2 regions of the Erwinia pyri genome follow, and region 2 is predicted to be linked to the other one. Evidence: predicted binding sites of a transcription regulator. Region 2 holds the regulator's gene; the other holds the start of a gene.

Evidence for each region. The regulator PhoB, encoded in region 2, activates phosphate uptake and scavenging genes when phosphate is short. The targets are predictions, from matches to a motif close to CTGTCATAAAACTGNCNNAT.
Region 1: phnC (phosphonate ABC transporter ATP-binding protein) is a predicted target of PhoB. The motif match lies at 5,702-5,721, and genes of this name have one in related genera.

The regions. Positions count from the first base shown of each region.
Region 1 is NZ_CP132353.1:1,765,015-1,772,239, reverse strand. Features, by position in the region: gene yceD (23S rRNA accumulation protein YceD) at 1-284, opposite strand, end outside; gene Q3V30_RS08205 (Maf family protein) at 427-1,011, shown strand; gene phnE (phosphonate ABC transporter, permease protein PhnE) at 2,040-2,921, opposite strand; gene phnE (phosphonate ABC transporter, permease protein PhnE) at 2,918-3,787, opposite strand; gene phnD (phosphonate ABC transporter substrate-binding protein) at 3,863-4,789, opposite strand; gene phnC (phosphonate ABC transporter ATP-binding protein) at 4,811-5,644, opposite strand; gene phnP (phosphonate metabolism protein PhnP) at 5,762-6,511, opposite strand; gene phnN (ribose 1,5-bisphosphokinase) at 6,658-7,225, opposite strand, start outside.
Region 2 is NZ_CP132353.1:3,463,472-3,470,696, reverse strand. Features, by position in the region: gene Q3V30_RS16490 (AAA family ATPase) at 1-1,609, opposite strand, end outside; gene sbcD (exonuclease subunit SbcD) at 1,606-2,829, opposite strand; gene phoB (phosphate response regulator transcription factor PhoB) at 3,020-3,709, shown strand; gene phoR (phosphate regulon sensor histidine kinase PhoR) at 3,733-5,046, shown strand; gene Q3V30_RS16470 (PstS family phosphate ABC transporter substrate-binding protein) at 5,065-5,991, shown strand; gene Q3V30_RS16465 (cobalamin-independent methionine synthase II family protein) at 6,163-7,225, shown strand, end outside.

The sequences.
Region 1 (7,225 bases), 1.7 Mb from region 2:
GTAACGACCGGGCTGAAACAATACGTCACGTGGACCTGATGCGGGAATGTCTGGTTGCAGCGCTGACAACAAAGCGTGACGGAAACCGCCGCAGTACCGTTAAGTACCGCTAAACGCTGGTTGTCGATAGCGAACGACATGGAGCATTCTACATCACTGTCCACACTCACTACCGATTCGGCAATACGCTCCACCTGTTCAGGGGTGTAGACGCCCTGATAATCAAGGCGCTTTTGAGCGGTACGAACCGGATCGAGAGTCAGGGGTAATTTTACCTTTTGCATAGGGCGCGCATATTAACTTTGTAACGAGATAGAGTCAAAGAAAAAGGCCGGTTTACAGCATCTTTCACCCAATATTCGCATCCAATGCGGCGCACAGTTTAAAATGCCTTGAACTGATTCGCTATCTATTCTGGAAAAAAATATGAGCCAACTGGTACTTGCTTCAACCTCCCCCTACAGGAAGTCTCTGCTTGAGAAGCTGGGCCTGCCCTTTATCACCGCGGCTCCGCAGGTTGACGAATCACCGCAACTTGATGAATCTGCTACCGATCTTGTTATGCGACTGGCGGCTGAAAAGGCGAAAGCGCTGGCGAAAAGCTATCCAGCGCATCTGATTATTGGTTCCGATCAGGTTTGCGTGATTGATGGCAAAATAACCGGAAAACCGCACACTGAAGAGAACGCCCACCAACAGTTAAGGCTGGCGAGCGGGCACAGCGTTATTTTTTATACTGGCCTTGCGCTTTTTGATAGTAAACAGAACCAGCTGCAGGTGGTATGTGAACCGTTTAGTGTGGATTTCAGAACGCTGACTGATGAAGAGATTGTTAGTTATGTGGCAAAGGAGCAGCCGCTTAATTGTGCAGGCAGTTTCAAGAGCGAAGGGTTGGGCATAACGCTGTTTGAACGGCTTTCAGGACGTGACCCGAATACGCTGGTTGGACTTCCGCTGATTGCGCTGTGCGAAATGTTACGTAAGGCTGGCGTGGATCCGTTGAAGGCGTAAAGCATTAAGGGCACGTTGCCTGGATGGGTGGGTAACACAGTCAGGGATAATGGGATGCCTGTAGCTTGCTTTAAGGGCACATCGTCTTTATGTTTCGGTAACCTGGTCAGGGAGAGGGGGCTGAACACAAAAACGCCGTGAAATCATCCCTGATGGCTGCGAAGCGGCGTCCATGCCGCTTAGCTTTTGCTTATCAGCCCCCTCTCCCCTCCCCTCAGCGCTGGTGTTGCCTGTGACAGAAAAGCGAAACCCACTACAAAATCCAATTCCGAACCCACATCCAAATCCAGATCCCGCATCAAATCTGGTTTTGACCTGTGCGAGCACTGAACTTACCGACAACGCCGAATTTCTTGGGTGGTACCATAGGGCACGTTAGCCGAGTGTATGCCGCAGGGATGCGGCATCCAAGCCCCCATGGACGGGTTCACGGCGCCTCGGATAACGTGCTCTATGGTGACGCCTTGCCACCGTACCCGGTTTTGACTTGTGCGAGTACTGAACTTACCGACAACGCCGGATTTTTGGGTGGCGCCATAGAGCACGTTAGCCGAGTGTATGCCGCAGGGATGCGGCATCCAGGACTACAGGGAGGTATTTACGGCGTCTCGGATAAGGCACTCTGGGGTGACGCCTTTTCTCCGCGTCCGGTTTTGACCTGTTTGAACGCTAAACTCAGGGGTAGTGCCAAATCACCGCGGCCGGTTTTGACCTGTGTAAGCGCTAACCCCACCAACGACGCAGAATTTAACGGGTGGCGCCCTGGAGCTCGTTAGCCAGGTCTCTGCCGCAGGGATGCGGCAGCGAAGCCTCCAGGGAGGGATTCACGGCGTCCTGGATAACGAGCTCCGGGGTGACGCCAAATCACCGAGCCCGTTTTTGACCTGTGCGAGCACTGAACTCACCGACAACGCCGGATTTTTGAGGGGCACCACAGCCGGTTTTTGACCTGTGTAAGCGCTGAAATCAAAGGCAACGCCGGACCTCCCAGGCAACGCCAAATCACCGCCCCCCGTTTTAACCGCACCCTACTCCTGACCAAACAGCGGGATCGCCTTGCCGGTAATATAGCGCTTGCGTAATTTTGCGGAGACGATATCCATCGCCATCACAATCATCACCAGAATCAGGGTAATAAACATCACTACGTCCCAGTTCCATAAGCGCATATTCTCGGCATAGACCAGGCCGACGCCGCCTGCCCCGACAAAACCCAATACTGCCGCCGATCGGGTGTTGGACTCAATCTGATAGAGACTCAATGCCAGAAATGCCGGGAAAGATTGGGTAAAAATGCCGTAGCGATGCTTTTGCAGCGAATTAGCTCCCACTGCATTCAGCCCCCTGCCAGGCGAACGCTCTACCGCCTCGTGCCCCTCCGCATAAAGCTTGCCCAGCAGCCCCACATCCTGCATCACAATTGCCAGGACACCAGCCAGCGGCCCCATGCCCACGGCTCGCACAAAAATCAGTCCCCAAATCGCCATATCGATGCCACGAAGAATATCCAGCAGACGGCGTACCACCAGCGCCACGGGGCGCAGCGCTCTGGATGACATCACGTTACGTGCGGCCAGGAACGACACCGGTAACGCAACCAGCGTGGCGGTAATGGTGCCAGCGAAGACAATCGCCAGCGTGATGAAAATTTGACTGAAATAGTAAGCAAACGGCCAGTTTGCCACATCATGCCAGACAAACATCCGCAGAAAATAACGGCCAATTTGCGCACTGCCCGCGGCTAACTGCGCCCAGGAAATGCCGAACATATTAAAAAAGAAGAGGTAATAAAGCAGCACAGCGGCAGCGATAATGCCAAGCTGGCGCAAATAGCGACGCTGCACAGAGAAAAGCTCGCTGTGCTTCGCTTTCATACTGTTTAAAGAGTCAGAACCGGCTAAGGCGATCATGCTGCTTTCCCCTCGACAACCCAGCGGCGCAGATGGCCGGAAAAAGTATCCAGAAGCGACACCACCACGATAATCAGCAACATCGTCATACTGACCTGATCGTACCGATCCAACTTGATATTGGTCATCAGCTCCTGACCTATACCGCCGGCCCCTACCAGCCCAAGAATGGTCGACTGCCGGAAGTTGACTTCCAGACGCATAAAGCTGTAAGAGAGAAACACCGGCTTCACCTGTGGCCAGAGCGCAAAACGCATTCTTTGTAAGGGGCCAGCACCACAGGAGGCCAGCCCTCGCCCCGGCTTATCCGAAGCGCTCTCGATAGCTTCATAGAACAGCTTGGTCAGGCTGCCGATAGTGTGCAGCGCCAGCGCCAGAAAGCCCGGTATCACGCCGATACCAAAGGCCATCACAAACATCACCGCCCAGGCCAGTTCCGGCATGGTGCGTAAAAAGGCCACAGCGGTGCGGATGGCGTAGCGCAGCCAGACCGGGGAGTGAGTATTGTCAGCGGCAAGAAACGCAAGGATCACCGCCGCAGCCACCGACAGCAGCGTTGCCGCCAGCGCCAGATTGAGCGTTTCCCAGATCAACGGCAGCTGAATATGCAGCCGGTAACCCCAGTAAGCCAGCGAGCCTTCGGTATGCCCGTCGGCAAACAGCAGGTTCCAGTGCAGCACTGGCAGCGTTTCACCAAGATAATCGAAGAAATGAGGCAGCGACGTCAGAACGGTGGTGAGGCTGAATTCGGCGACATTGCCGGAAGCCAGAAAGAGAGCCAGAAGGATCAGCGACCAGAGAACCGTATCGCGTTTCTGCCTGCCACGAATTTGCTGATAATAGCGCTCAAACTCAGTGTTTTGCATACGTTAACCGGTTAAGAGTTGAAACAAAAAGAGCGCCTGCTCAGCGATCTGAATCAGGCGCTCCCGGACCGCAACTTAACGCGCGCCCTTGGTCAGTTCACGCTTCATATCAATGATGTTCTGGTAATCCGCCACGGTAGCCGGGCCAATATGCTGTGTACCGCCCATCGCTTTGATAAAGCAGCTGTGGTTCTCGGTATCCAGCTTTTTGATGGCAGCGACCAGCTTAGGTTTGAAATCAGCATCCAGCTTGTTGCTTACCAGGATCGGGCCGTTAGGGATCAGCGGCGATTCCCAGATAATACGAATCTGCTTCATCAGGTCGGGGTGATCCATGCGGATCATGCGGGTAAACGCCCCGCTGGTGTAGCCGGTGTTGTAATCGCCGACCATGGAAGCCCAGGTCACTGCACCTTCAAACTGACCATTCAGCACGCCTAACACGTCCTGCTCATGGCCGCCGGAGAAGGTCACGCTGGAGAAGAAGCCGTTGTATTTGTCATCCACGCTGCCGCCAAACTCTTTTTTGAAGGTCTGGTTGGGGATCAGGAAGCCTGAGGTTGAGTCAGGGTCAGCCATACCGAAAGATTTGCCTTTCAGATCTGACAGCTTCTTATAGGGGCTGTCGGCTTTCACGATAACCACTGAGTGGTAGCCTTTTGATTTATCAGTATCGTCAACCGCAATTCCCACAACGTCTACCGCTTTGGGATCTTTAATATAGACAGAGGCATAGGAAGAGGGAGACATGCTCAGCACCATATCCACTTTGCCGCCCAGCAGCCCCTGAATCACGCCGGAGTAGTCGGAAGAGTTACGTAATTTAGTATCCGTCCCCAGCTCTTTATCGAAGAAATCCTTTACGCACTGGTTATCACCGATCTGCTGCGTGGCGTTCTGACCACCCAAAATGCCTAAGTTCAGTTCCTTTGGCGTGGCTGCCTGAGCAAAACCTGATGCCACTACGCTTGCCAGGAGGGAGGTTAATAATAATTTTTTCATTGCCGGGTCCCAAAAAAGATCTTAGTTAAGTTGCGTCATCTCTTCGCCATACAGCGTATGGAGAAGCTCTTCGGTTAACTGCGACGGATGTCCGTCAAACACAATGCGCCCTTTGGCGATACCAATGGCGCGGGTACAGTACTCTTTCACCAGTTCAACCGAGTGCAGGTTGACCATCACGCTGATGCCGTTGTCGCTCACCTGACGCAGAACATCCATAATGCGGCGGGTATTTTTCGGATCGAGCGAGGCGACAGGCTCATCGGCGAGCAGAATTTTTGGGTTTTGCATCAGCGCCCGGCAGATCGCCACGCGCTGCATCTGTCCGCCCGAGAGGTTTTCCGCACGCTGCAGCGCCTGCGGCAGCATGTTCAGCCACTCCAGCAGGCCAATCGCCCGCGCGCGGTCGGCATCCGGGAAGATTTTGAAAAAGGATTTCAGGGTGGAAGTCTGACTGAGACGGCCAAGCAGAACATTGGTGAGCACATCAAGACGCGGAACCAGGCAGAAGTCCTGGAAAATCATGCCGCACTCGCTACGCCATTCGCGCATCTGGCGTGCATTCAGCTCAACGATGTTCTGCTGCTGACCCGATTCGCGGTAATTCAGGATCTCCCCCTCTGTAGCAGGCAGTGTGCCATTCAGCACATGCAACAGCGTGGATTTCCCCGCGCCGGAACGCCCGACAACGGCCACCAACTCCCCGGCGTGCAAATCAAAATTAATCTCCTGCAACACGCGGTTTTGCGCGTTGTACGCTTTGCCAAGGCCTCTTACGGCCAGAACTTTTTTCTGCGCTGACCGCAGCGGCTTGAGCTCAGGAGCGGGGGCCGGTTTTAACAGTGCCTGTGCCATAGTGTTTCCCGTAGTGAGTCAGGCGTTACGCCTTGTGCGCCCTATTAACGGCGAGCGCAGTGACGGTTTAATGACAACGGGATGATGAAAAAATGACGCAGGGAAAAAGTGACATTGTCACATTTCCAGCGTTAAGCCGTCATACGCTGCGGCTACGCCTGGCGGCAAGGAATTGGCAGCCAGCCAGTTATCCACCTCATGACCGATATGTGTCAGCCAGGTTTGAGCAGGAGCAAGCTGCTGATGTAAAGCCAGCGCCAGCGAGATGTCATTGTGGTTGCGCGGCGGCGAGTCGGTGGGAGCATAGCTACAGTCGAGAACCAGGTGATCGATCCTTCGCTGCTGAAGCCAGCTCAGCGTCTCCTCTGGCAGCCCGACGGTATCGGTAAGGTAGGCCAGCCGCACGCCCTGATGCTCAATCAGATAGCCGAAGGTGATTTTCGAATGAATAAGCGGCAGCGGCGTAAACAGCAGATCGCCGCAGGGAAGCGGGTCAAAAGGCCGCAGGAAAGGCTGAAAGGCGAGCAGACCGGGATGCCGGTAGAGATCGTCACATCCCTGTTCGTCGGGCGGAGAGTAAACCGGAATTTTGGCTCCCATCCCCCAGCGCAGCGCAAAAAGCCCCTGCACATGGTCCATATGAAAATGGGTCAGAAAAATGCGGTCCAGCTCGCCCGGCGCAAACTGCTCCTCCAGATGGCACTGCCCCGCATCCAGCAGTGTGGTTTCGCCACCCTGGCGGATTAAGGCGCTGGTGGGCGTGCGCCGTCGCGCGGAGTGCTGCCGGGCGCGCAGACAGGCTGCGCAATCGCAGCCAAAAACCGGCACCTGGCGGACGTCACCGGTTCCCAAAAAAGTAAACTGCATAAGGTTAGCCTCTCCCGGAGCATAATGCTCATTGCTCAACTGCCCGCGCTGCAAAAGTGCTCAGCGGCCAGCAGCTTCACGCCTTGCGTCAGCAAGCGCTTCAGCTGGCGAGCTGCCCTGTTCTGCCAGCAGCGCTATAAACTCGTTTAGCGTCCCGCAGCCTGGCTACCTGAAGCAGCAAACGCTTGAGCTGGCGAACACGCCTGCTCTGCCAGCAGCGCCATAAACTCGCTCAGCGTCTGGCTCAGCGGGCCGTCATTATTCAGCATCATGCAGGAAGACGGCGGGCCTTCTGCGGCACGGCGAAGGCGCTGCGCTATCTGCTCCTCCCCCTCCCTGCCGCGCTGCCGGAGACGCTGAGCCAGCACCCCGGGCGACACCTGCAGGCACACGGGCAGCAGCTGCGTACCGTAACGCTGTTCAGCAGCTGGCAGGTGCAGCCGTGACCCGTTCACCACCACGTCAAGATCCTGCGCCAGCCAGAGGTCGATTTCGATGCCCAGCGCATAGGCCTGCTGATGCGCCAGCCAGTCAATCGCGAACAGCCCTTTTGCGCGCCGTCGCTGAAACTCCGCCTCGCTGAGGGCGATATGATTTTCGCCCCCGGCGTCAGCAGCCCGGGTAATGTAGCGGTGCGCCACCAGCACCCCTTCCGGTGCCGCTTCGCGCAGCGCATCCAGCAGGCTGTCCTTGCCTGAACCGGAGGCGCCCATC
Region 2 (7,225 bases):
GGCGGGCCGCAAGCTGTTGCCACTGTGCAGAGAGCAGAGCCAGCTGCTGCCGCTGTGGGCGCTGCTGGCTGAGCCGCGCCAGCGACTGCTCCAGCTCGCTTTCTGCATGCCGCTGCCGCTGCGCCGCTGCGCTCTTCTCCGCTCCGGCGAAGCGTGCCTGCGCCTGCTCCAGCAGCTGTTGCTGCGGTCTGGCCTGTTGCTCCGCCTGCAGAAGCTGACGCTGAAGCTGGAGAACGCTGTTTCGCTGCTCTTCCGTTCGCGTTTGCCGGACTTTCAGCGCCTTCTCGCTCTGCTGCTGCTGCTCAAAGCGAACGCGCCACAGCGGCAGAGATTCTCCCCAGCGGGCAAAATGCGGATGCTTTTGCTGCCATTCCCGGTGGAGCTGCTGCTGTGCCTGCTTGTCAGTTTGCGCCTGCTGATTTTGTTGCAGCACAACCTGACGGCGTTTGAGTGATTGTTGGTACTCACTTACTTCTTTAGCCAGCCCCTCTGTCTGCTGCCTTATTGAGGCGATGCGGTTATCCAGCGGCAGTACCCTGTCGGCAATCAGCGTCTCCTGCTGCAGGCGATACGCCTCATGCTGTTGACGCGCGTCATCGGCGACTTTCAGCTGTTGGGTACACTCCTCAAGCTGTTGCTGCGCCAGCGCTTTTTGCTGCGAAAGCTGCTGTTGCTGCCTCTCCAGCTGCTGCCACTCCTGCTGATACTGCTCGCGCTGCTGCCAGAGCGGGCGCACCTTTTCTGCTGGCTCTGCCTGGGTGAGACGGGAGAGTTCTGCACCATCCTGCTGCCAGGCGATTTCCGCCTGCTGGCTGGCCTGTTCCGCGCCTTTCACGGCCTGCTGGGCAGCCTGATACTGCTGCTGCCACTGCCATAAAAAATGGTGCCGCTGATGTTGCGAAGTAAGCACCTGCTCCGCTGTGATCAGTTCATCCAATTGGGTTGTGAGTTGTAAGAGCTGCTGCTCTTCCAGCAAGGCCATGCCGCTCGCCTGCGCGCGCAGGGTATCCAGCGCCGCTTTAGCCGTTTTATGGCGTTCAAACACGCTGGCGGAGAGACGGCCATAAATTTCGGTGCCGGTCAGCTCTTCAAGCAGCTCCGCGCGGCTGTTGGCGTCGGCGTTCAGAAACGCCGCAAATTGTCCCTGTGACAGCATCATCGACTTGGTAAAGCGCTCAAAGTCCAGGCCGGTGAGGGCGGTCAGCATCTCCAGCTTATCCTTGACCTTGTCGGCAACGATTTTATTGTCTTCGCAGCGGGCCAGCTCTACGCGCGGCGCCTGCAGGTTACCCTCTACTGCGCCACGCGCCCGGTTCTGGCTCCAGAATGCCCGCCAGGCCACCCCTTTTACCTCAAATTCAACCTCTGCCAGACATTCGGAGGTGTCACGCGTCATCAGATCGTTCTGCGACTGCGAGAGCTTACCCAGCCTTGAGGTCTCGTGATAAAGCGCCAGGCAGATGGCGTCGAGCAGTGTGGTTTTGCCCGCGCCCGTAGGCCCGGTAATGGCAAACAGGCCATTGCTGGCGAAAGGTTCGGCGGTGAAGTCGATCTTCCACTCCCCCTTCAGGGAGTTGAGATTTTTAAAACGCAGCGTCAGGATCTTCATGCCTGCTCCTCATCATCTATCTCGGCCAGCGTCTGTTTAAACAGCGTGGTAGCGCGAGCCAGCCGTTCCGGATCCTCATGCTCCTCAAGCGCCAGTCGGCGACTGAACACCTCCTGCGCGCTCAGCTCGCTCAGCGTCTCATTATTCTGACGGTTAATGACCTGCTCACGCTGCTCCCGGCTGCGACGCAGTAGCACCACCTCCACAGGCAGCTGCTCCGTCAGCTCCTGAATACGACGCTGCAGATCGTTCAGCCAGGCATGGGTGGAAATTTCGATATCGAGCCACACGGTTTTGCCATCTTCACGCGGCAGGATCGCCGCAAGCTGCTGCTCAATCTCTTCCAGCGAGCCTTTGATCATCTGCATGGGCTGAAAGAGCGGGATCGGCAACGCTTCAACGTTACTGAGCCTGCCTTCGGCAAAATCGACCAGAAAGACGCTTTTCTCACGGCCCAGCTCATCAAAGCTGAGCGGAATAGGGGAGCCGCTGTAGCGGATATGATCGCTGTCAGCAATGCGTTGCGCACGATGGATATGCCCCAGCGCAATGTAGTCTGCTGGCGGAAAAGCCTGCGCCGGAAAGGCATCAAGCGTGCCGATGTAGATATCCCTGACCGCATCACTTTTGGTGACGCCAACGGTGGTCAGATGGCCGGTGGCGATAATGGGGAGCGGCAGATTATGCTGTTCACGCACTACCAGTGCCGCCTGCCAACAGCGCTGGTAGTGCTGGGTTATCGCCTCCAGCAGCGTCAGCTGTTTTTCCCGCCCAGACTGGCCTGCCCTGCTGAGGGTAATGTCGCGCGGCCGCAGGAAAGGGATCGCACAGAGCAGCGCGCCGGGCTTGCCTTCGCGCGTGTTGAGCATCAGCACCTGCTGCGCGGGATCGTCACTGGCTGCGGCAATTACCCGGGTATTAAGACAGGCGAGCAGCTCGCGGGATTCGTTCAGCGTGGCCACAGAGTCATGATTTCCCCCCAGCACCACCAGCTCACAGCCGGTTTGCTGCAGCTTCACCACAAAACGGTTGTAGAGTTCACGTGCATAACTGGGCGGCGAACCCGTATCGAAGATATCACCCGCAACGATAATGGCGTCCACCTGCTTTTCCACCGCCTGTTCCAGCAGCCAGTCAATAAAAGCCTGATGTTCCGGAGCGCGGCTTTTGGTGTAAAAGAACTGGCCCAGATGCCAGTCTGACGTGTGGAGTATTCGCATGGGATCCCTCTGAGGCGCAAAGCAGTGCCGACGATTATAAACAGCCCTGCGCAAAACCCCAGCCGCTACCTTCATAAAAGTGTTATAAATCGGCGGGCTGGGGGCTCTTTTTTTCATAAAACTGTCATAAAACTGACGCATAATGGCGCCGCATATCCAGTGGCATTCCGTCACAGTAGCAGGAGCAATAATGGCTAAGCGCATTCTGGTAGTCGAAGATGAAGCCCCAATCCGTGAGATGTTGTGTTTCGTTCTGGAGCAAAATGACTATCAACCGATAGAAGCGGAAGATTATGACAGTGCGGTCAGTATGCTTATCGAACCCTGGCCTGATTTGATCCTGCTGGACTGGATGCTGCCGGGAGGATCGGGCATTCAGTTTATTAAGCACCTGAAGCGTGAAGCGATGACCCGGGAGATCCCAGTGATGATGCTCACGGCGCGTGGCGAAGAAGAGGATCGCGTTCGCGGTCTGGAAGTGGGGGCCGACGACTATATTACCAAGCCATTTTCGCCGAAAGAGCTGGTGGCGCGGATTAAAGCGGTGATGCGCCGCATCTCGCCAATGGCGGTGGAAGAGGTTATTGAAATACAGGGATTGAGCCTCGATCCCTCTTCGCACCGCGTGATGTCTGAGACTCAGCCGCTGGAGATGGGGCCGACAGAGTACAAGCTGCTGCACTTCTTTATGACGCACCCGGAGCGGGTCTACAGCCGCGAGCAGTTGCTTAATCATGTGTGGGGCACTAACGTGTACGTCGAAGATCGTACCGTTGACGTCCATATTCGCCGCTTACGCAAGGCGCTGGAACTGACCGGGCACGATCGCATGGTGCAGACGGTTCGCGGAACAGGTTACCGTTTCTCTGCACGTTACTGATCGTTCGCACTGGAGCCTTTACCGTGTTGGAACGCCTCTCCTGGAAGAGACTGCTGCTGGAGCTGCTGCTGGCCTGCCTGCCTGCCCTGATTTTGGGGCTGCTGGTAGGCTACCTGCCCTGGCTGCTGCTGATCGCCGTGTTGGCCGTAATGGGCTGGCACTTCGCTAATTTACTCCGTTTGTCCCACTGGCTCTGGATCGATCGCAGCATGACGCCGCCAGCCGGTCGCGGAAGTTGGGAGCCGCTCTTTTATGGCCTCTACCAGATGCAGGCGAGAAATCGTCGGCGTCGGCGCGAGCTTGGCCATCTGATTAAGCGTTTCCGCAGCGGAGCGGAGTCGCTGCCCGATGCCGTGGTACTGACCACCGAAGAGGGAACCATCTTCTGGTGCAACGGGCTGGCGCAACAGATGCTGGGGCTGCGCTGGCCGGAGGATAACGGTCAGAACATCCTTAACCTGCTTCGTTACCCCGAATTTACCCGCTACCTCCGCCAGCGCGATTTTACCCGACCGTTGACCCTGGTGCTTAACAGCCATCGCCATCTTGAATTCCGCGTGATGCCCTATTCAGAAGGGCAGTGGCTGCTGGTGGCGCGCGACGTGACGCAGATGCATCAGCTGGAAGGCGCCCGCCGTAACTTCTTCGCCAACGTCAGCCATGAGCTGCGCACGCCGTTAACGGTGCTGCAGGGCTACCTGGAGATGATGAATGACTCCGTCATGGAGGGGCCGCTGCGGGATAAAGCGCTGCATACGATGCAGGAGCAGACCCGCCGCATGGATGGGCTGGTTAAACAGCTGCTGACGCTCTCCCGTATTGAAGCCGCGCCAGCGCTCGATCTGCAGGAAAAAGTCGACGTGCCGTTAATGCTGAAGCTGTTGCAGCGTGAAGCAGAAACCTTGAGCCAGGGGCGGCACGAAATCCATTTCCACAGCGATCAACATCTGCGGGTTTTCGGCAACGACGAGCAGCTGCGAAGCGCCATCTCCAACCTCGTTTATAACTCGGTTAACCACACGCCGCCCGGTACACGCATTGATATCAGCTGGCAGCAAACCCCGCAGGGCGCGCTGTTCAGGGTGAAGGATAATGGTCCGGGCATTTCGCCTGAACATATTCCCCGCCTGACGGAACGTTTTTATCGCGTGGATAAAGCGCGTTCACGGCAAACCGGCGGCAGCGGGCTTGGCCTGGCCATTGTGAAACACGCGTTGAGTCACCATAACGCCCGTCTCGATATCACCAGCGAGCCGGGCGTGGCGACCTGTTTCAGCTTCATCCTGCCGCCAAGGTTGATTGTCAGCCGCGAGTTGGCTCAGAATGCGGTTCGTTGATCGAACCGGATACCTGAGATGAAAAAGCTGTTTCTGCTCGCCCTGACCTGTTTCAGCCTGATGGCGCAGGCCGAAGAGGGGATGCTGGCCGGGAATCTGACCAGCGTCGGCTCAGATACGCTCGGCAATCTGATGACGCTGTGGGGCGAGAGTTTCAACCGACAATATCCCGGCGTGAATGTGCAGGTTCAGGCAGCCGGCTCCTCTACTGCGCCTACCGCCCTCGCTGCAGGCGCGGCACAGATCGGCGCGATGAGCCGTCCCATGCAGGCTGTGGAGCGCCAGCTGTTTGAAGCGCGCTATGGTTATCCGCCGCTGGCTGTGCCGGTGGCTATGGATGCGCTGGTGGTGGTGGTGAATCAGGACAACCCCTTGCAGGGGCTTAACACCAAACAGCTCGATGCCATTTTCTCTGTGACCCGCCGCTGCGGAGCCGCTGCGGCCATCAATCACTGGGGCGATCTCAACCTGACACAATCCGGCTGGCCTGAACGTCCGCTGCAACGCTTTGGCCGTAATTCCGCTTCCGGCACCTGGGGTTTCTTCAAGCAGCAGGCGCTCTGTAACGGTGATTTCCGCAATGATGTCAGCGAGTATCCGGGTTCCGCGGCCGTGGTGCAGGCCGTGGCCGACACGCTGAATGCCATTGGTTATGCCAGTATGGGGATCCACCTCTCCGGCGTAAAAACGCTGCCGGTATCTCGTGACGGAACGGCGTGGATTGCGCCAAATGCAGAGACTATTCGCAGCGGTAGCTATCCCTATGCGCGTAAGCTTTATCTTTATGTTAATAAACCGCCCGGTAAACCGCTGGAGCCGATTGCGGCTGCTTTCCTTCAGCACGTGCTTTCCGATCGGGGCCAGGCGTGGGTGACTCAGGCGGGTTATCTGCCTCTCTCTGACCAGCAGCGTCGCGAGGCGCGTCTGCTGCTGGATGCCAAATAAGTGAGCACCAACATGAATTTTTTTCATGCATGATGAAATTTCCTCGGTTGCAGCTGAATCTTTCTCATGACACTCTGTATCACAGCCATATAGACATCCAGAAGTCTACATATAACGAATCGTGATAATTTCGCCGGTAAATTACAATCGGCGTGCCAGGAGTGACATACCATGCAGAGAGATTCAGCCCAGTATCGTGCCGAAGTGGTCGGCAGCTTCCTTCGCCCTGCAGCCATCAAACAGGCTCGCGAGCAGTTCCAGGCGGGTGAGATCGATGCTGTTGCGCTTAAGCGCATCGAAGACGAAGCCATTCGTGATGTGGTCACACACCAGCGCGCCTGCGGGCTGAAAGTGGTGACGGACGGTGAATTCCGTCGCGCCTGGTGGCACTTTGACTTCTTCGACGGTCTGGAAGGAGTGGAGCGCTACGAGTCTGAGCAGGGCATTCAGTTTAACGGTGTGCAGACCAAAGCACACAGCATCCGCGTTACCGGCAAACTCGGTTTTGGCAAACATCCGATGCTGGAAGATTTCCGTTACCTGAAAAGCATCAGCGGCGACGCCGTGCCGAAGATGACCATTCCCAGCCCAAGCGTGCTGCACTTCCGCGGCGGACGTAAAGCTATCGACGCTGAAGTTTATCCCGATCTTAACGTCTATTTTGACGATCTGGCGCAGACTTACCGTGACGCCATCCAGGCCTTTTACGCCGCAGGCTGCCGCTATCTGCAGTTGGATGACACCGTCTGGGCCTATCTCTGCTCGGAAGATCAGAAGAAACAGATCGTTGAGCGTGGCGAGGATCCGCAAGAGCTGGCGCACATCTATGCGCAGGTGCTGAACAAAGCGATCGAAGGTAAGCCGGACGATCTGACCATTGGTCTGCATGTCTGTCGCGGCAACTTCCGCTCCACCTGGATCTCTGAAGGGGGCTATGAGCCGGTAGCGGAAATTCTGTTTGGCACCGTCAATATCGACGCCTTCTTCCTGGAATATGATAACGAGCGTTCTGGTGGTTTCGAACCGCTGCGCTTCATCAAGCCTGGCAAACAGCAGGTAGTATTGGGTCTGATCACCACCAAAAATGGCGAGCTGGAAAACCCGGAAACCGTGAAACAGCGCATCGCTGAAGCGGCGCAGTATGTCAGTCTTGATCAGATCTGCCTCAGCCCACAGTGTGGTTTTGCCTCAACGGAAGAGGGCAACAGCCTGAGCGAAGAGCAGCAGTGGGCCA